2 regions of the Bacillus sp. LH1 genome follow, and region 1 is predicted to be linked to the other one. Evidence: riboswitches for the same ligand, from Rfam matches in the RefSeq annotation. Region 1 holds a riboswitch; the other holds the start of a gene.
The links. Region 1 has a riboswitch for S-adenosylmethionine ahead of ACX9TM_RS04020 (sugar ABC transporter substrate-binding protein). Riboswitches for the same ligand answer to the same signal wherever they lie in the genome.
Positions count from the first base shown of each region.

Region 2: another riboswitch for S-adenosylmethionine. It lies ahead of ACX9TM_RS02125 (cyclase family protein); the one in region 1 lies ahead of ACX9TM_RS04020 (sugar ABC transporter substrate-binding protein).

Region 1 covers NZ_CM175007.1:772,226-782,785, forward strand. The annotation lists gene ACX9TM_RS03970 (MarR family transcriptional regulator) at 1-112, shown strand, start outside; gene ACX9TM_RS03975 (patatin-like phospholipase family protein) at 241-1,095, shown strand; gene ACX9TM_RS03980 (hypothetical protein) at 1,292-1,687, shown strand; gene ACX9TM_RS03985 (ABC transporter permease) at 1,769-2,842, shown strand; gene ACX9TM_RS03990 (ABC transporter permease) at 2,852-4,084, shown strand; gene ACX9TM_RS03995 (ABC transporter ATP-binding protein) at 4,085-4,735, shown strand; gene ACX9TM_RS04000 (hypothetical protein) at 4,744-4,971, shown strand; gene ACX9TM_RS04005 (hypothetical protein) at 5,027-5,299, shown strand; gene ACX9TM_RS04010 (ABC transporter permease) at 5,325-6,320, opposite strand; gene ACX9TM_RS04015 (sugar ABC transporter ATP-binding protein) at 6,304-7,791, opposite strand; gene ACX9TM_RS04020 (sugar ABC transporter substrate-binding protein) at 7,788-8,900, opposite strand; SAM riboswitch class I at 8,989-9,094, opposite strand; gene ACX9TM_RS04025 (NCS2 family permease) at 9,183-10,484, opposite strand.
Region 2 covers NZ_CM175007.1:395,791-406,350, reverse strand. The annotation lists gene ACX9TM_RS02145 (FAD-dependent oxidoreductase) at 405-1,931, shown strand; gene ACX9TM_RS02140 (MFS transporter) at 2,075-3,376, shown strand; gene ACX9TM_RS02135 (nucleotidyltransferase domain-containing protein) at 3,390-4,172, opposite strand; gene ACX9TM_RS02130 (PRK06851 family protein) at 4,284-5,393, opposite strand; SAM riboswitch class I at 5,543-5,655, shown strand; gene ACX9TM_RS02125 (cyclase family protein) at 5,741-6,373, shown strand; gene ACX9TM_RS02120 (hypothetical protein) at 6,402-6,782, opposite strand; gene ACX9TM_RS02115 (ATP-binding protein) at 7,012-8,238, opposite strand; gene ACX9TM_RS02110 (hypothetical protein) at 8,376-9,641, opposite strand; gene ACX9TM_RS02105 (LSm family protein) at 9,880-10,548, opposite strand.

The DNA.
Region 1 (10,560 bases):
GCATAAGCAAGCTGAAGAAAAGTGGTTGTTACTTTTAGATGGATATACGAAAGAAGAGCAAGACTTTATTCAAAGGTTTATAAAGGATGTCTCCGGTCATTTGGAAATATAATTGGAAGAAAAAACTCCTTTTTCTCAAGTCTTTTAAATATAATTTCTGAAAGAACTCATATATAATAGAAAAAGATACTTAACATGGTGAATAATTAAAGAGTCAATATATATAGAGGAGAGAGTAACATGCTTGAAAATACGGGGTTAGTATTAGAAGGCGGCGGTATGCGTGGTGTATACACGGGCGGGATATTAGAATACTTTATGGAACAAGATTTATATTTTCCATATGTAATCGGTGTATCAGCTGGTGCTTGTCATGCAGCGTCGTATCTTTCCAGACAAAGAAATAGAAATAAAACGGTCAATATTGATTATGCATCACATCCGAAATATTTATCGTATAAAAACTTATGGAGAAAACGTCAGCTATTTGATATGGATTTCATTTTCCACGAAATCCCAGAAAAGCATGTGCCGTTTGATTTTGAAACATACTTTAATAGCCCGGAACGTTTCCTTGTAGGAACGACGGATTGTGAAACAGGGCAATCAGTTTATTTTGAAAAAGAAGGCACGAATGATGATGCGCTAAATTTATTACAAGCGTCTAGTTCATTGCCTTTCATTGCACCAGTAGTAAATTATCGTGGCAAGCAACTGTTAGATGGCGGGATTTCTGATCCAATTCCAGTTCGTAAAGCACAGGAAGATGGATTTAAAAAATCAGTCGTTATTTTAACGAGAAATCATGGCTACGCGAAGAAAAAATCAAAGTTTGGATGGGTTGCAGCGAAAGCTTATAAAAAATATCCGAACCTTGTTAACACGATGCTAAATCGTTATGAAGTGTATAATGAAACACTTCACTATATTGAAAAAGAAGAACAAGCTGGCAATTTATTTGTTATTCGCCCAGAAGTGCCGCTTCAAGTAGATCGTATGGAAAAAGATACAGCAAAACTACAAAATTTATACGAGCAAGGCTATGAAGATGCAAAGAGGCAATTTGCAGATTTGCAGGCGTTCTTGCAAAAATAAATATTAGGCTGTGGAGAAGAATTTCTCTGCAGCCTTTTTATATTGCTACTTATACGTTACTTTTTAAAAATGTATGAATGTTTAAGTGTTTAAAGAGTTTGTAAAACATCGGGGTTTCTTGTTGAGGAGAATTTATTTGAAGGATATTATGATGATGTAGCGCTACTAAAATATTAAATTTATGAGGTGATTGTTAATGAAAGGAAAACTTTTTTCAATTACGACTTTAGTATTATTAGCAACATCAATCTCAACAAGTGCATTCTATCCAACTCTAAGCGGTCACAAAAGCGGTAACCTACTATCTTATAGAGCTCAAACTACTACGAATCAAAATGCATCTCGTTGTTCAGTAGCAATTTCTTTTATTAAATCAAATGGAAATAATTCATATATTGAAAGCGCTTCAGACAAATTAGGGTCCCATGAATCTGGAAGAGCATTAAACGCAACTGTGAGTAATGGTGCATATAACGCCTTTGGTGCAAAAGGACTATACTCGGAGCATTATGCAAATGAGAATAATGACTATCAAGAAGATACACACAAAGGTACTTTTGATAGTAACGGTAACTTACGATTACAGTGGTAAAAAGCATTAAACAGTTGTCTTTATAAATATTTGGATAAGGAGATGTTCATCATCTCCTTCTTATTTAAAAGGAGCACAGACATGTACCTAGCTTTTAAAAATATAAAAAGCAATAAACTGTTTTTCTTAATTCTCCTTATGTCATTTTTTATTTCTTTTCTTTCTATATCAATAGCCGCACTTTTAACAGAATCTAAACGAAACTTTATATCTGCTTTTCAAATCGGTTTTCCAGAGAAGAATCAAATTTTAACTGTTCCGATAGCGAATGCAACTGAATTGGAAGAGATAATTCCTTTCATACAAGATATTTTTGTTAAAAGTGATATTTATGTAGAGCATTTAAAAGCATTAAATAGTTCAGGGGCAACAAAGATTATAGCTGTGAACTTAAAAGATGATTATTATTGGAAGCCATATATTTCTGAAGGACAATATTTTCATCGTGAAAATGTAAACAATATGGTTGTTGGCGATCAAACGAATGTAGAGGAGTTATATGAATTTGATGATACATATAAAAAAATAGGAACTATATCAAGAAAAGACAGTGACGTCGGTGTAGCAGGTATATACGTTCCACTTCAAAACTTACCTACTATATCTAAAAAAGGTATTATCGCGAGTAAACAATTACAATTAACAGTTGTTAATCCTACATCATCTATTCATAACGAAATAAAAAAGTTTATGGATAGGAGTAAAGAAGTGCTTTCGGGAGATGTTCAAATACTGAATGAACGAGATCTTCAGGAACTACATGTGACACATATAGATCCAGCAAATAAGTATTATTATAAATTCATTCTTGTTGCAATTGTTTCTGGCATTTCTGCGGTTTTATTTTGGATTTATAAAAAAGAAAGAGAGATTTCATTAAAAAAAGCAGTAGGTGCTTCTAATATATCTATTTACTGCGAACTATATATTCAAATTTTGTTTATTTCTCTAGTGGCGATGCTGTTGGTTTTTCTGGTGTTAGAAATGTTTTCTGGAACAATTCATACGTATTTTCAGACATACTTATTAAAACCGTTAACACCATATGTATTGGTATGTAATATTGTTTTTATAATTTTTCTTACAATGTTTGTTACTGTAATTCCAATCAAGCACATTATAAATATATATCCCGGAAAACATTTAAGAACGTAGGAGGTCTTCATGTTTTTTATATTTGATTCTATACGGTCTGTGAAAAAACGGTTATTACCAAGTTTGATTATAGTAATTTCTTTAATTATTGCATTTTCTTCAGCAATAGAATTTGTTAGTAATCTTTCGGGATATCGAAAAATGATGACGGTAGCAAATAATTTATCGACTCATAAAAATTTTTATGAACTTTATGCGACGCAAGATATAACATTGTTTAGCGAAGAAAAAGCAAAAAATGATTATCAACATTTCATGCAAGGGTTATCTAATACGATACCAATAACAAATAAAACAAATTATTTGTTCCGTAACTATTCACTTAGTTTAAAAAAAGAAAATGGAACGATAAAGACTCTTATTGTTGATAAAGATATTAATAAGTACTTTCATATACGAATTTCACAAGGCAGATATTTTGAGGAATCGGAATTTCATAAATCAGTATTTGATATTAGACCTGTTATATTAGGGGCTAATTATATAGAAAAGGTATCTATTGGTGATGTTATACCATCTGGAAAAATGAAGCTAAAAGTAATTGGCTTTTTAGAAAAAAATTCACCATTTACATATCCTCGAAGTGGTGAAATATCGGATAATCGTATTACATTATTAGATGACATGGCGATTTTACCAATTGGAACAGAAGAAATAGAGTTCTATAGTGTAGAACTTTTATACAATGGGTTAATTATAGAAACAAAGGAGCAGATAAATATAAATGAATTTCAAAAGAAAGTATTAAAGGTAACGGAAGGTAAGGGTTATTCGTATTATGTTACAAATCCGAATAAATTGTTAGAAAATGAAAAACAAGGTATTGATAATATGTCATACCCCTTATTATTAAGCGGTACAGTCTTATTTTTTTCATTTCTATCTATTGTATTGACATCAATGGCAGCACTTTATATGGAACGTAAAAATATTTCTATTAAATCAGCGTTAGGTGCAAGCACTTTTCAAATATGTCTTCCATTTATTATTGAGTATATGTTGCTATTCGTTTTAGCGATATGTATAGGAATAATGTATTTTCAATGGGAGAATAGCGGAGTAATTGAAATTCAGAAAGGGCTAGAAAATAGTATAGTATCTTTCTTTGGAACGTTAAAAGTCTCTATAGAATCATTGGTTGTTATAGGTGCTTTATCACTTGTAATGATCCTCGTTATATATGCAATCATTTATTTCAATGTACTAAAAATAAAAAATACATATATGAAAGAGGTGTTATAGATGATTCAGCTCGCAAATGTGGCTAAGGGCTTTGGAAAGAATAATTTTAGTGCTTTAAAAGATATTAATCTTACAATAGAAAAAGGCGAAATGATAGCCATTATGGGCCCCTCTGGTTCGGGGAAGTCTACTCTCCTTAACATTATTGGCTTAATCGATACCCCCTCTGCTGGAAAGTATTTTTTAGATGGAATGGATACGAGTACATTAAAGCAAAACTATCATAAGTATAGAAACACGGAAGTTGGATTTGTGTTTCAAAACTTTTCGCTACTCGATGATTATACGATTATTGAAAATGTAATGCTTCCACTTGTATATAGAAGAATTTCTCATAAGAAACGTATGCAAATATCAAAAGAAATGCTGAAAATGGTAGGGCTTGAGAGGCATATTAACAAATATCCTTACGAGTTATCAGGAGGAGAACAGCAAAGAACAGCAATAGCAAGGGCTTTAGCACAAGATACAAAAATTATACTTGCTGATGAACCGACTGGTGCTCTTGATCAAGAAAATGGGGAAAAAATTATGAGTATTTTACAAGAGATTAATAAAGAAGGAAAAACAGTGCTAGTTGTTACACATGATCAAAAGGTAGCTGCATATTGTCAGAGGACGATACGGTTACTTGATGGTTGTATGGCATAATATGGATAATGTTATGTGAAGAGGTGATACATATGGAAAATGTATATAAAGGACTTAGGCATACCGGATTTACTGCAATGCTTATTTTTGGAGGGGTATTTCTACTTCGCTGGCTCATACATGATGAGATGCTACTGGATCAGCTTATTGGATTTAGTGTAGGAATGGTAATGGTTGTTTCGTCAGTTTCCATTCAAAAGTATAGTAAAGAATTACAGATGAATGAGAAATATTAATAATTTTTAATTGCTGTTATCTTTTTCATAGTTTAGGAATAGTGGAGGCTTTCGTGTGATTTTCTTATTTGTAGTATATTTTGTTTTCATTATGACGTTGGTAATTACGTTTCTTCTTTCACAAAAGTCATATAAGAAGCCTGTTATTAAATATATACCAACGTTAGTATTGTTTATTTTGGCTTTCATTTCTTCTGCTATGTTTGTATTGAATAATGGAATGGGAGAGCTGATGATATCGGTCTCTTTAGGGGTTGCAGCGATAGTGAACGGTCTTTTACTTCTTGTTTTGAAAGTAGTTCGTGTGATTGTTGCAAAGGGAAAGTAGAGCATCGAATTCGATGCTCTACTTTTTATTTACGCTTCTTTTTAATAAATGAAAAGGCTAAAGCTGTAATTAAAATGCTGCCTTTAATGATATCTTGTGCATAATAAGGGACGTTCATCATTGTGAGTCCATTTAATATAATTCCAATTAATACCGAGCCGAGGAATGTTCCGACTATATTTGGTTTTTTGGCACCGAACATTGCGTAACCGATATAGGCAGCTGCGACTGCATCCATTAATAATGGAGCACCAGCTGAAACTTGTCCTGTTCCAACGCGGCTGCATAGAATAATGCCGCCAATAGAAGCTAGTAAACCACTAATCATATAAGCATATACACGGTAACGATCAGTAGGAATACCGGCTAATCTAGCAGCTTCTCGATTCCCACCAGTCATATAAAAGAAACGACCGTACGTTGTTTTTTCTAAAAATAGATGTGCAATTAAAACGACAGTAAGCATGATAATGACAGGGACTGGAATTCCTAAGACGGAACCTTGACCGATAAATAAAAAAGATGGAATAAAATGTCCTGTTGCACCGGACATTCCTTCATAAATTGAAGATCCTTTTGAAAATGTTAAGTGTAGTCCATTGACGATATACATGATACTTAATGTAGCTAGTAAATCGGGTAGTTTAATTCGGATAACGAGTAGTGCATTTAATAATCCAACTAATAACCCGCAAAGAATAGGAACAAGGAGTGTGACTAATAGTTCTTGTCGATATAAAACGAGACAAGAAGCAGCTGCAATTGTTGCTAAACTAGCGGTGGAGCCGACTGATAAATCAAACCCATCTACAATCAATGTAAAGGTAACGCCGATTGCAAGTAACGTTACGATGGAAATAGAACGTAAAATATCACTAATATTGTTATATGTTAAAAAAGAATCATTGACGATAGAGAAAAAAATTGTAACACCTATAATAATAGCAATTGTACTAAATTGATAAAAAAGATGAGTAGGTAAATATAGTTTCTTAGTTTTCGTTTTATGAACGAGATTCAATGGAATAGCTCCCTTCAGATAAATGTAAAAGCTGTTCAGGAGATAGTTCGTTTGGTAAGTATTCACCTACAAATTCTCCGTTTGCCAGTATAAGAATGCGATCAGCGATATGCAACGCTTCATCTTGTTCTCCTGTGAAATAAATTACGGAACTTCCGTTTTCTGTAATGTTGCGAATGAATTGAAAAATGTCTTGTTTCGCAGCGATGTCTACACCTTTAGTTGGCTCGTCTAAAAGAAATAGATTAGGTTTGAATCCACTCCACTTTGCAATTGAGACTTTTTGTTGGTTTCCACCGCTAAGTGAATGAATAAGTGCCTTTGGGTCATTTGGTGAAATACCGAAAGAAGAAATTGCTGTAGTAGCATCATTTAATTCGGTTTGTTTTCGTTTCCAACCTGATTGATGTAAATTTGTGTGACTTATAATATCTTCCGAAAGAAATACGCCTTGTTTTCTTCTTTCTTCTGGTACAAGTGCGATTTTCGCTTTAATCGCATCTCGTGGTGTTTTAATCGTTAGTTTTTGACCGTCTATTTCTGCGTGATAAGTATGAAGAGCACCAAATAACGTTTCAGCAAGTGTTGTTTTTCCACTTCCAATTAATCCGTATATCACAACAGTTTCTCCTTTTCGTATTGTAAGAGAAAGGGGAGAATGACCTTCGTGTAATAGAAGCTCTTGTACTTTAAATAGTTCCTCGCTCCCGGTTTTTGGTGCGGTATTAATAGGAAGTGTAAGTTGTTTTCCAGTCATCGCTTCCACAATTTGTTGATCTGTAATCGTTGTAATGGTTTCAGAAAGGGCAACTTGACCGTTATGTAATACAGTTACATCATCCGCGAAATTTCGAATCTCTGATAAACGATGAGAAACTAAAAGGATGCCAATTCCTTTTGATGTTAAATCTTTTAATAGTTTCCCAAAGGTTTCAACTTCTTTTGGTCCAAGAGAAGAAGTAGGTTCATCTAATAAAAGGTAATTTGTATTGTTAGATAAAGCTCTTGCGATAAGAAGTAATTGTTTTTCATGTAATGAACAGTTTGAAACATCTTCCGAAACATTTAAATTTACCTGTACAGTTTGCAAATGTTGTTTAGCAAGTGCGACTAATTTGGACTTTGAAAATAGTACTTTATTTTGCATTGCTAAATGATCGATTAGTACATTTTCTAATACAGATAATCCGGGAATAAGTCCGTGATCTACTTCTTGTGTTACGAAAGAAATGCCATGTTTTTTTGCATCGCGCGGTGAAGTAAAGGAAACAGACTGAGTATCAATTTTTATATCGCCAACAACTGGTTGAATTTCACCAGTTGCTATTTTTAGTAAAGTACTTTTTCCTGCACCGTTCATGCCTAGTAAAGCGTGTACTTTTCCTTTTTGAATATGAATAGAAACATCTTCTAGAACAGGTGTAGCGACATGATAAGAATGTGTAATGTTTTGAAGAGAGAACGTCATCATTTTTTCTCCTTCTCTAATTTTTTCATCCAAGGGGAATATGCATCTTTTGAGTCTCCCCAACCGTTTATATATTTTGATAACTGATCCATTGTTATATTTTCTTTTGGTAAACTACTTTTCTTTACTAAATAAGGTTCTAGTGAATAAATATCTGGCGTTTGTTCACCAGCAATTTTTTTGTATAAAAATCGTACTTGAACCTTACCTACTTCAGCTGGATCAGTTGCAGCTGTAGCAGTCCAAGGTGAGTTTTCTTTTTGCATGAGTTGTAAATCCTCATTACTTAAGTCAATGCCATATACTTTTATATCTGTACGACCAGCTTGTTCAAGTGCTTTAACAGTCCCTTTAGCAAACTCATCCCACGAAGCGAAAATAGCTTGTAAATCGCCTTTTTTCGGATATTTCTTTAGTAAAGCTTCTACTTGTGTTTGTGTATCGAGTGGCGTGTTATTACTAGCAGTACCGAATCTTGCGACTTCTTTTATATTTGGATACCGTTTATAAAAAGCATCAATGATAACATTGCGACGTTCCATTGGAGCAAATCCGCCGACCCATACAACTGCGATATTTCCTTGTCCATTCAAATCTTCCGCTAACGTTTTTAATGATTTCCATGCAAGACTATAGTCATCTTGATCAATAATTGTCACACCTGGCAAGCGTAGATCGTTATCGAACGCAACTACGGGAATGTTCGCTTGTAACGCTTTTTCTACTCCAGGTTTTAGTGCTTCAGAACGGCCATGATCAATTAAAATACCATCCACTTTTGAGTTAATAGCAGTATCTAAATTTGCAGCCATTTTTGCTAAATCGTTATCAGAATTGTAGACTTGTACACTGCCGCCAAATAGCTCAACTTGTTTTTTGACACCCTCAATATATTGAGAGGAAAAAGTTCCGATGGACATTTGCATAATTAATGCGATTTTTAATGGCTTCTTCATTTGGCTTGGAATTTCTGTTTGTAATTGATTTTCTACCGTTGTAGTCGCCTTTCTCACAGTTTGTTGCTTTTGTGAAGAGATAGTATCTTGTTCATTTGTACAAGCTGCTAATGTAAATAAGAGAAAAATAAGTACGATGGAACATAATTTTTTCATAAAAAAATCCCTCCTAAACTAAAAAGAGAGAGGAGGGAGTGAAAATAAAAAACGCCTTTTCATATAGAAAAGACGCCTTATCATATTACTCTTATCTTTCAACACAATGTGTTGTAAGAATTAGCACCGTGCCCATAAATGGGTCGGTTGCCGGGCTTCGTAGGGCTCATCCCTCCACCTGCTCTTGATAAGACATCCGATATTTAACTATTTTGAATTATTCCACAAACGAATGGTATTGTCAAACAGTATTTATAAAAAAATCCCTCAGGAAGAGGGATTTTAATGTGGTAAGAATATCAATTGATAAGCAAACAAAATTCCAAATACATATACAAGTGGGTGAACAGCACGGAATTTACCTTTTGCCACTTTCATAAGTGGGTATGAAATAAATCCAAGTGCGATACCTGTTGCGATACTTGATGTAAGTGGCATGCTTAAGATTACTAAGAATGCTGGGAATGCTTCATCAAATGCGTCCCAATCGATGTGGCGAACTGAACCCATCATAAGACTACCAACGATAATTAATGAGGGTGCAGTAATAGCTGATACACCAGAAACAGCACTTACTAATGGGCCGAAGAATGCTGCTAGTGCGAATAGAACCGCTACTGTAACAGTTGTTAAACCAGTACGACCACCAGCTGCAACACCAGCAGATGATTCAATGTAAGCTGTTGATGGTGTCGTTCCGAACATAGAACCAATAGTTGCTGAGAATGAGTCAGATAGAAGAGCTCGTCCTGCTTTTGGAAGCTTTCCGTCTTTCATAAATCCACCTTGTTGTGCAACGCCAAGTAATGTACCTGTTGTATCGAATAGTGTAACAAGGAAGAATGAGAATACAACGCCGTATAATCCGTAGTTAATTACGTCAGATACAGCAGTAATTGGATTTGAAACGATAATTCCTTCTGGTAAACCAGGCATTGATGTAACACCGTTTGAGAATGATAATTGTCCCGTGAAGAAAGCGATAATACCAGTTAATAGCATCCCGATAAATAGTGCGCCATTTACATTTAAAGACATAAGGACAATTGTAATTCCAAGTCCAGCTAATGCTAGTAGTACTGGAGCAGAGTGAAGATCACCAAGTCCAACTAAGTTTGCATCATTTTTTGTAACGATACCTGTTAAACGTAAACCGATAAAGGCGATAAATAGCCCGATACCAGCAGTAATTGCATGTTTTAAGTTTTCAGGAATTGCTTCCATTAATTTTGTACGGAAAGATGTAAATGATAGCAAAATTAAAATCATACCTGCTACGAATACAGCAGAGAATGCAATTGCGAAAGTCATGCCTTCATGCGCTTTTACAACAGAGTAAGAGAAGTAAGCATTTAATCCCATACCTGGCGCGATTGCGATTGGTAAGTTTGTAAAGATTGCCATAAATAATGTTCCGACAACAGCAGCGATAATTGTTGCTGTAAATGCTTGTTCAAATGGAACACCTGCATCTCCAAGGATAACAGGGTTTACGACAATGATATATGCCATTGTTAAGAAGGTAATAATACCTGCCATAATTTCAGTTTTAATAGAAGTTTTATGTTTTGAAAGGTTAAACATATAAACATCCTTTCTGTTTACGAATAATTTTCACAACAGTTATATATAATATTCGTTTTTTATCTATTTTGCAATA
Region 2 (10,560 bases), 380 kb from region 1:
ATCAACCTTTCCACATGATGAATCATAACAATAGAATTTCTATATTGTCAACACCTTTTATGACCTAGTAATAAAATGTGGTTATATTTTTATAATCATACTTTATTTCACTAAAGAAAATGTATAGATTCCATAAGGATTTACCCACTATATATAGACATTTTCTTAAACGCCATAGACTCTATCTCATTCAATAACTCCCTATGTAATCAACAAACAGAATCACTTGAATTTAGTTTTATATAAATCCTACTACATCATAATGCCCCACCTAATTAATTATATTAAAATAATTTATAACCTCTTTTAATAAAAATAGACTACTTCTAAAACAACACACATGAATTTCATATAATATGGAAATATTAAAAGGAAAATTGTTCTAAAATCAGGAGGTTTCCGCAATGACAAGTGATACATTTCCACAACTGCCGCTATCTTATTGGATTGAATCTACTCAGTTTCCTACTTTCCCTCGTTTATCCGAAAATATAAAGACGAAAGTTGCTATTATCGGTGCTGGTATTACAGGTATTACTACTGCCTATTTACTTGCAAAAGAAGGCATCGATGTTGTTTTAATTGATTCTGGTCGTATTTTAAATGGAACGACTGGGCATACAACAGCGAAAGTAACAGCACAACATGATCTTATTTATGATGAATTAATAAATCATTTCGGTGTAGAAAAGGCCCGGCTTTACTATGAATCAAATAATCAGGCTCTACAATTCATAAATAAAACTGTTCAAACATATAAAATCGACTGTAATTTCTCAAATGAAGATTCATATTTATATACAACTACTGATAACGGATTAAGAAATTTATCGAAAGAATATGAAGCTTATCAAAAATTAAATATACCTTGTGACTATGTTCAATCTCTATCGATTCCTATTCCAGTACAATCTGCGCTTGTAATGAAAAATCAAGCACAATTCCATCCCCTTCTTTATTTAAAAACACTTTTAGAAAAGTTTGTGGAGATGGGCGGAAAGGTCTACGAACAAACAACAGCTATGGATGTGGAAAAGGGCGATTATTCACAAATAATTACAAAAGAGGGCCATCATATCACTTGTGAATATGTCGTCTCTTGTTCACATTTTCCTTTTTATGATGCGAATAGCTTTTTCTTTACGCGAATGTACGCAGAACGCTCCTACGCTCTTGCAATAAAAGCAAAAACGGAGTATCCAGGTGGCATGTATTTAAGTATTGATGATCCAAAGCGCTCCTTACGCTATATAACAAACAATGGAGTAAAATTAATTTTGATTGGCGGAGAGAGTCATAAAACAGGTCAGGGAATAAATACGATGCTTCATTATGAAGCACTCTATTCTTTTGCTGAAGCCACTTTTGGAATAGATGAAGTTCCTTATAGATGGTCAGCACAAGATTTAATTACTCTAGATAAGCTTCCTTATATCGGACATATTAACGAAAGAAATCCAAATATATTTGTTGCAACTGGATATCGCAAATGGGGAATGACAACTGGAACTGCTGCCGCTCACCTACTGAAGGACTCCATCCTAAAAGTTCACAGTCCCTATAAAGAACTGTATGCACCATCACGCTTCCATGCAAATCCAGATATAAAAACGTTCCTCTCCCAAAACATTGATGTTGCGAAACATTTAATTGCAGGAAAGATTGAAACCGCATTACGTAAGCCAGAAGATCTCGAAGTTGGTGAAGGATCTGTCGTACATGTTAACGGTAAACGAGCAGGTGCTTATAAGGACAAAGAAGGAAAATTACATATCGTCGATACAACTTGTACACATCTCGGCTGTGAAGTTGAATGGAATAATGGTGATTGTACTTGGGATTGCCCTTGCCATGGTTCTCGTTTTTCAATTGAGGGAGACGTTCTTGAAGGCCCAGCAGATCAACCGTTAAAACGAGTTGATAATGAGTAAACAAATAAAGAAGTTCAACAAAATTACTGTTGAACTTCTTTATTTGTTATAAACCCTTTTCAGATAAAATTCGACACAAGGAGGAAAATATTAACATTAAATAAAATAATATATTCATCTACAAATTAAAAGGGGTGAATATTATGCAACCTTCAGCTCCACCTCATCTAGAATCTACAGAAACTATCTTTCCAAGCTCTATTACAAAACTTGTTGTTTTTATTTGTTGGCTAGCCATTTTAGCTGATGGATATGATTTAGGTATTTACGGTGCCGTTCTACCAAAGCTCCTAGAAGACAAAAGCTGGGCGCTATCACCAGCGCATGCTGGTACAATTGCAAGCTATGCTTTATTTGGGATGTTTATTGGGGCTATTCTAGTTGGAACGATTACAGATCTAATTGGGCGTAAATGGACGCTTATATGCTGTTTAGCACTTTTTTCTATCACAATGGGTTTAGCGGCTATCGCTCCTTCTCCTGAGTTATTTGGATTATCTCGATTTATAGGAGGAATCGGATTAGGCGGTGTTATCCCAACAGCTTCAGCACTTACTGTTGAATATTCACCAAAAAAAAGGCAATCTTTTATTTATGCTCTTATGTTTACTGGCTATCCTTTAGGTATCGTGTTAGGTGCTATTTTGTCCATGCTTATGTTAGAAGATTTCGGATGGAGAATTATGTTTGGTATCGGAATGATTCCACTACTCCTCATCCCTTTCATTATTCGCTATTTACCCGAGTCCATTCAATTTTTATTATCACGTAATCACCAAGAAGAAGTGAACCAAATTCTTAATCGTTTTCAAATTGAATTTCATGTAAAAGATAAAACTCATCAAGACCCATCTACTATACGAAAGAAAAATGGATTTTTCACTTTATTCTCAAAAGAATACATAAAAGCAACGCTACTTTTTTGGATCACTTATATAATGGGAATGTTTTTAATATATGGTTTAAACACTTGGTTACCACAGATGATGCGCCAGGCAGGATATCCTCTTGGGTCTAGTCTGTCATTTCTACTTATGCTAAATATTACCGCAGCTATCGGCGCACTATTCGCTGGAGCAATTGCTGATCGTATAGGAGCAAAAATTGTTATTAGCATCTCTTATCTTATGGCAGCCATATGTATCGGACTATTAACAATCAAACCATCTGTTACAATCATTTATCTTTTAATTGGCCTTGCTGGTATTGGATCAGTCGGTATTACTCAAATATTAAATGCATATGTAACACAATACTTCCCATCACATATCCGAGCTACCTCCTTAGGCTGGGGACTGGGGCTTGGCCGAGTTGGTGCAATTGCTGGCCCAATTCTCGTCGGTATTATTATGACAATGCAATATGACTTAGCATGGAATTTTTACTTATTCTCCTTTGCAGGTCTTATCGCAGCTATATCTGTTTTCTTCATTCCTACAAAATAAAAAGAGCACAAACTTACTTGTGCTCTTTTTCATATGCTTCAAACAACATATCTCGAAACAATGTATTTAAACTCTCAATATCGATTCCTGATCCCTTTTCAATTCCTTTTACATATTGCTGATAGTAATGAATTTGTTCTTCTAAAAATTGATTTAGCACCTTAATTTTCAATCCAACATCTAATTCAGTACCTGCTTTTTTCTTTATTAACAACTTTTCAATTTCATCTAATACGCTACGTTCTAATGATAATTCTGTAATTAATCGATCAAATTCTACAGGAGGTAAAGTCGTTTTCTCTTCTAGCCACTTACAAGCTAAAATGGGACGTAATACATAAAAGTACTTTTTCAGCTTTACATTCTCACCTTGCAAAAATTCACGATAATTTTTCGAAGCCATATGTAAATAATGATATATCGTTGCTTTTGGATCAAAATTCTTCTCACTCATCTGTTGAAGTAGTTCTGGAAAATTAGAGTTTTTCGAATAAAAAATTGGTGATCGAATCCACTCAAGTAAAGCAGGATTCGACTTCGCGAATAGTTGCAACGCCTTTTTAATATCCCAACCACTTATATCTAAATCATCACTAATTGGATATTCAATTACATCTCGTTTGTCATGAATTGATAAATACCATTCTACCGGATGTATATAAACGAACCTAACATCATAATCGCTATCTTTCGATGGAAACCCCCAAGCACGACTCCCTGATTCCACCGCAAATAAAATTTTTACATCATTCTCTTTTTCAATTCTTTCTAACTCCAACTCGATTTTCTCTCTCATTTCATAACATCTCCATTTTTTGATTATTTCCTTGGAAATTCGACAATACACTATTAATTTTACTACATACTAAAAAAACTGTCAGAAATTACTGACAGCCTAATGAAACGTCTATTGTTGCTTTTCAATTACAGTAGCAGCAATTCGTTCAAACTCTTTTTGAATCTCCTCTTTATATGCATCTACTATTGAAAAATCCATAGCAGCAATATAAATTCGTTCTAATTTATCACGAATCGATTTTGCTTTCGCTAAGAAAGACATCGCCTCATTCATTTTTGCTTTATATTGAATGGAAACATCACGAATTTCCTTCGCATATTTCTCATCCGTCCCTGGCGTAACAATAAGGGCATACATATCAATAATTTCATCACCCTCGCGACTTGGAAAATATTCATGTGGTGCGGTGCTATCAAAAATTGCAAAACCTAATTCTCTTACGATAACCATATCAAGACTATTCGGGTCAAATCCGCAATGATATACTTCAACTTCAAACCCTTTTTCTTCAGCTGCCTTAGCTAACTTTTTGAGCATCGTTGATTTTCCAGAACCTGGGCGCCCTTTTATAAAATAACGATGTGGTAACCCTTCTGTTAAATTAGGAACAAAATCAACTGCTCCTTTCGGTGTAGCAGCTCCTAAAAAACGATGTTTTACAAGCGATTGTCTCCCGCTTTTATCTGCAAATAATTTCTGGATTAGCTGATTGGTTAGTTCATTTGCTTTATTAAAATCTATATTATCAATATATATCTTCTCCCACTCATCATGTATAACCAATGCCTCTTTAAAACGTGCGTAAGCAGACTGAAAAGCTTTGCTTGCTTCTGAAACAAATCTTTCAATTTCTAACTTCTGCTTTCTTAGTTTATCTGAGTCCCAAGCAATTCCTAAATTTATATACTCTTCAACAACTCCTGGCATTTTTGGCTCAATAACATGCGGCGATGTCCCATCAACAATTCCTACTTTTAATTTTGGGATAATTACACCATCAACCGATTTATTATCAGAAGAACAATGTAAAAATTCAATATCATATCCTTTTTCAATCCATTCACGACCTATTGCCTTTATTAAAGAAGATTTTCCCGTTCCTGGGCCACCCTTTAAGATAAATAATCTGTCTAATCCTTTTAAATTCTCTTCGTATAAATTGTGAAATCCCCTAGCTGTATTACCACCAGCATAATAATTTAATACATTTCCTGTCACTGCACTCACTCCTTCGCAGCATTCTATTTACATAAGCTACAATATGCGAGCAGCTTTATTTGGGTGAATACCTATTTTGTATTGCACGCAAAAAGGAAATGAATTACAATTTAACTATCGGAAAATTCCGATTTTAAAAACTGAATACTTCTTTATCAAGAGAGGCAGAGGGACCGGCCCTTTGAAGCCCAGCAACCTCAGTTTATACAAACTGAATAGGTGCTAATTCCTGCAAAATGCAATGCATTTTGGAAGATAAAACTCAACTAGCATGTAAAGCTCATCTTTCTTGATACTGAAGGATGAGCTTTTTATTATTTGAAAAACATATATTGGAGGTATGTAAAATGAAAGTAATTGATTTATCACAAACATTTGAAAATAATATGTCTCAATTTCCTGGAACACCTAAAATACAACTAGAAGCTGTTACAAGTGTTGAAGAATCAGGATATCAAGTTACAGATTTTCATTCTGTCGTTCATGTTGGCACGCATTGTGATGCTCCTGCGCATTTTATTTCAGGCGCAACGACCATCGATCAATTACCGCTGGATCAATTTGTAGGTGAAGCTGTTCTTATAGATGTAACACATATTCAAGAGCGAAAATTACCTAAGACAGTATTGCATAATACTGACATAAAAGAAGGTGATATTGTTATTTTTCATTCTAATCTATCCACAAAATGGAATACAGAAGCTTATGAGAAGGAAGCATTTTATCTTTCTGAAGAATTAGCTAAAGAACTAGTGCGATTAAAAGTAAAATCTATCGGTTTAGATTTCATTTCTCCTGATGAAGTCACAACAGAAACATCACCGATTCATCACATATTACTAGGGAATGATATTTACTTAATTGAAAACTTAACAAATCTAGATGCTATCGAAGCAAAACGTTTCTTTTTCTCAGCAGCACCTTTAAAAATTAAAAATAGTGACGGTGCTTTCGCAAGAGCATTTGCTGTTATTTTTTAAACATAGCCTATAAAAAAAGCAAAGGCCACTACTGGTCTTTGCTTCTATATTTTCTATTTAAATTAAGAAAGAATTGTTCCACACGAGGACGCACCCAAGCTAAACAATCTATCTCTTTCTTCTTTGTGCAAGCTATCTCTTCTCCATCTACCATTTCAACAAGTTCTAGTTCTAACAGTTGCCTCGTGAATGCTAACATATTCACTTCTTCGGATGGATACTCTTCTTTTAATTTCTCCTCAATTTCCCCCAATAAAAAACCGTCACGCATCATTGCCAATGCATCAATCCAAAGTGGCGGCATTTCATATTTTTCTCCTGTAATTGTATCTTTTACAATATAATTCTTTTGCTCTTTTCGAAATTGAATCGTGTGTAAACATACAGTCGAATTTAATGTTAATTCCATCATACCACCTCTTTCATAATATCTGCATAGAAAAAAGGATGCGTGTGCACCCCTTCTTATCTTTTCATAACACTACTGAACCGCTACATGAGCAATCAATCTCATGTCGATATTTTCCTCCATTATAAACGAAGTATTTTATAAAAAAAACCCTTCTTGAAACATTTTATAAAATGTTTATATTTACACAACAAGAACACTTTTCTGAAAAATCTTTTCTCCCAATACATTAAAAGGTCGGCAAAAAAATTTCTACTTTCGTTCCTACTCCTACACTACTTTGGATCGTGATACTCCCTTGATGTTCCTTAATAATTTTATATGTAATCATTAATCCAAGTCCTGTACCAGTCTCCTTTGTTGTGTAAAACGCCTTGCCAATTTTTTCTAACTTCTCATTCTCTATACCAAATCCTTGGTCTTCAACAGAAATACACAAATGTCCTTGCGTTTTTTGATATGCACGGATATGAATTTCTCCACCCTCTGGCATTGATTCTATTCCATTTTTAATGATATTTAATAACACTTGTTTTAATTGCTTATCATCACCGTTTATAGCCGGTAAATTCCCATCTACTTGTAAATGACATTTAACTCTATATTGCGTTGCATAACTTTCCATTAGATGCACAACATATAGAATGATGTCTCGTATATTACACCTTTCATAATTTGTTGGCTTTGGTTTTCCTAACAACATCAATTCACTAACAAATCCATTGACTCTTTCAATTTCTTGTAGCATAATGTCGTAGCTCATCGTATCAGTTGGATTTCTTTCTTTTTGCATTTGCGTAAACCCTTTTAACGCTGTTAACGGATTTCGAATTTCATGAGCAATTGTTGTAGACATAGTCCCAATCACAGCTAAATTTTCCGTCTCTTTCATATTGTTCATCATTTCAACCACTGTTCTTACATAAGATTGAAATCGTTTTAATAAAGAATGTGAAATAATGAAATAAAATACACATAAAACAAGTGGAATTATCACTTTTAAATCTTGTAATAGCAATGTGAAAAATACGTACTTTCCAATTACACTAAAGGACACTAAATAAAAGTATTTTCTATTCACGAAAACTGGGGCAAATAAAATTAATAACATTTCTACCATACTGCCATGTTCAAAAGGTCTATCCGTTCGCAAATAAATCATTAAATTATTCACAAGATTGATAAACATGTACCCAAATAAAAATAAATATTTTACAGAATATACATACCCTCTTTTTTGAAGATATATAGAAATAGGAAATAATGCTATTACAAATATAGGCACACCTATCCCAAGACTACCTTCTGGCCAACCTACCGCTGTTCCACTAATATTCATAGCAGGATATACAAAATAATATATAGCGTCATATAAAAAGAATATAATATAAAATAATAATATAAATACCTTTAAGGCTCTTCTTTCTTCATAAATCAAGCTCTTGTATTTATTCATATAAAAACTCCCCTTGATCGATACAAAAAACTTTTATTGTTATCTCCTTAAAGTATAAGTATGAAATTGCTTTCAGGGCAATATTTAACCTTATAATACTGAAAGGAAGGAGATCTCTCCTTCCTTTTGGTAACAACTTACATCCATCTTACCCTGTCATGTAACAATCCATCCGTAAAATTATTATGCCCTATTACAAAATCCTTCATATATAAATTTAAATACTCACCGTACTTACTTTCTGTATTTAATAACAACTCCTCAACGTAATAAGCACCTTGTTCAAATTGATCTAAAAGTAAACTGGACAAGCCCGCATAAATCCCGCACCCTACCTGAAAATACGTTGCATTCGTTTTATATTTACGAAAAACTTGGCTACTATTCATCACATTATACATATATGTCTCACTATTTTCATAAACGAGTAACACACCGACCAAGTCCTCTCCAGCAACCTCTTCTTCCGCTGGATTAAACACTTTACGATTCCAGTTCCATAAATCTTCTACTTGATCTAAGTTCTGTCTAATTATATTTGTTGTATACTCATTAATTCGGTAAAGAAAACCAACTTCCATATTAAAGTTTTTCCCTAAAATTAATACTTCCTCATGTGGCATTAAACAACCATAGAATTCTTTTTCTCCTAACTTCACTTTATACTCTGAAGCATATACATCTTCATAAAAGTAAAGAGGACGATGATGGCTCATATACATCGGATAACTCCAGATTGCTTCATCTAAAAATCGCTCTACTGCCCATGAAGCATAAAGTGTATGTGGCTTTATAAGTGCTGTATCATTCAAAAATGACGTGTCATGTTCTACAATATAACATGCTCTTGGCCTTTCATTTGGTCGTTCCTTCATAAGCTCAACAACCATCCATTGAACAACACCTGGATTCATACCTGAACCTATAATCGCTTTTGTATTTGTAAATTTCTCTTTCTCCTTCTCAAACCTTGTATATCTTTCCGTAAGCTGAAAGCCAATTAAGCTATCGTCCTGATCTACTGCCTCATTTTCCAAGGCTGAGTTAATATAACAAATTCCTAGTTCATTACAGCAGCTTAATACTCTAATTGTATCTGCCCCTGAAACATCAATCACAACACTCGTTCTTTTTTCTTTTAAATGTTGTTTAAATTCCACTACATTTTGAAGGTTTATTTCATATAAATATAATTGACCTTTCAGATTCGAAAACAACTCATCATAATAAGTCCTATCTTTTTGTTTTATATCCACCAAATGAAATTTGGCATTCTTTAATACTTCATAAATTGGATCTTTTTCATTTGCTATCGCTTGATTTAAAATTGCTAAAACTGCTTTTGCTGCTCCACCAGCACTACCAAGCAATGTAATTGATAACGAATTCGGAAACTGCTCCACAAACAAAACCCCTTTAATAAATTAGTTGAGCAGCTCCTCCTCAAAAAATAAATTGAATATATAATAAGATAGCTCGTACACAATGTTTATAAGTTAGTGCAAAGTTACCTTTTAAAAAATCACACTATACTATGCTTATATTCAATTCATTTTCCCCTCATCTCCAAATTAAACTAAAACAAATAGGCTCGACCTTTTCTTCTGCATATAAAAGAAAAAGCCAGCCCTTTCAACTAGCTTACGGACAATGGACAGATTTTACATGTTGAATATTTACATACATTTTCGCATCACGTGCTTTTGATATTTCAATATGACCTTCATCAATTTTCGCCATTTTTCCAATTTTATTGGACTCCTCACCTAAATCAAACACCATAATTTTCCCAGCCATTTTAATAAGCTGTTCTTCAAACGTTCGAGCTAACGTAATATTTAACGGATTCACGGGGAGTTCATTTTTATTGAGGGCATAAGGCACTTGATTTTCTTTATACGGAATTAACCATTTCAAGTGTTTTAAAGATATATATACAGTTTTATAAACTGGACTATAAAAAACAATATAATCGTTCATCACACTTGTAACATAACCATGTATTGGAGCATTTCCGGCTACATAAATTTCCGTAAAAATCCCTTTAGATGTACTTAATACTTTCCTCAAAGAAATTGAAGGAGACTCTCTCTTAATTACAGAATCCACATCTGGTTTTGAGATTTCTTCATCATTTGATCTTAAAAACTTATAATATTGTACATGATATAAAGATATATATACGTAGTCTTGTCCATTGTAAAGAACAACGATATCATTTCCTACATCAATTAATACACCTTTAAATCTTTTTTCACCGATTAATTTAACATATATATTTTCTCCAATACTTTTGTTTAACTCATTCATCTATATCCTCCT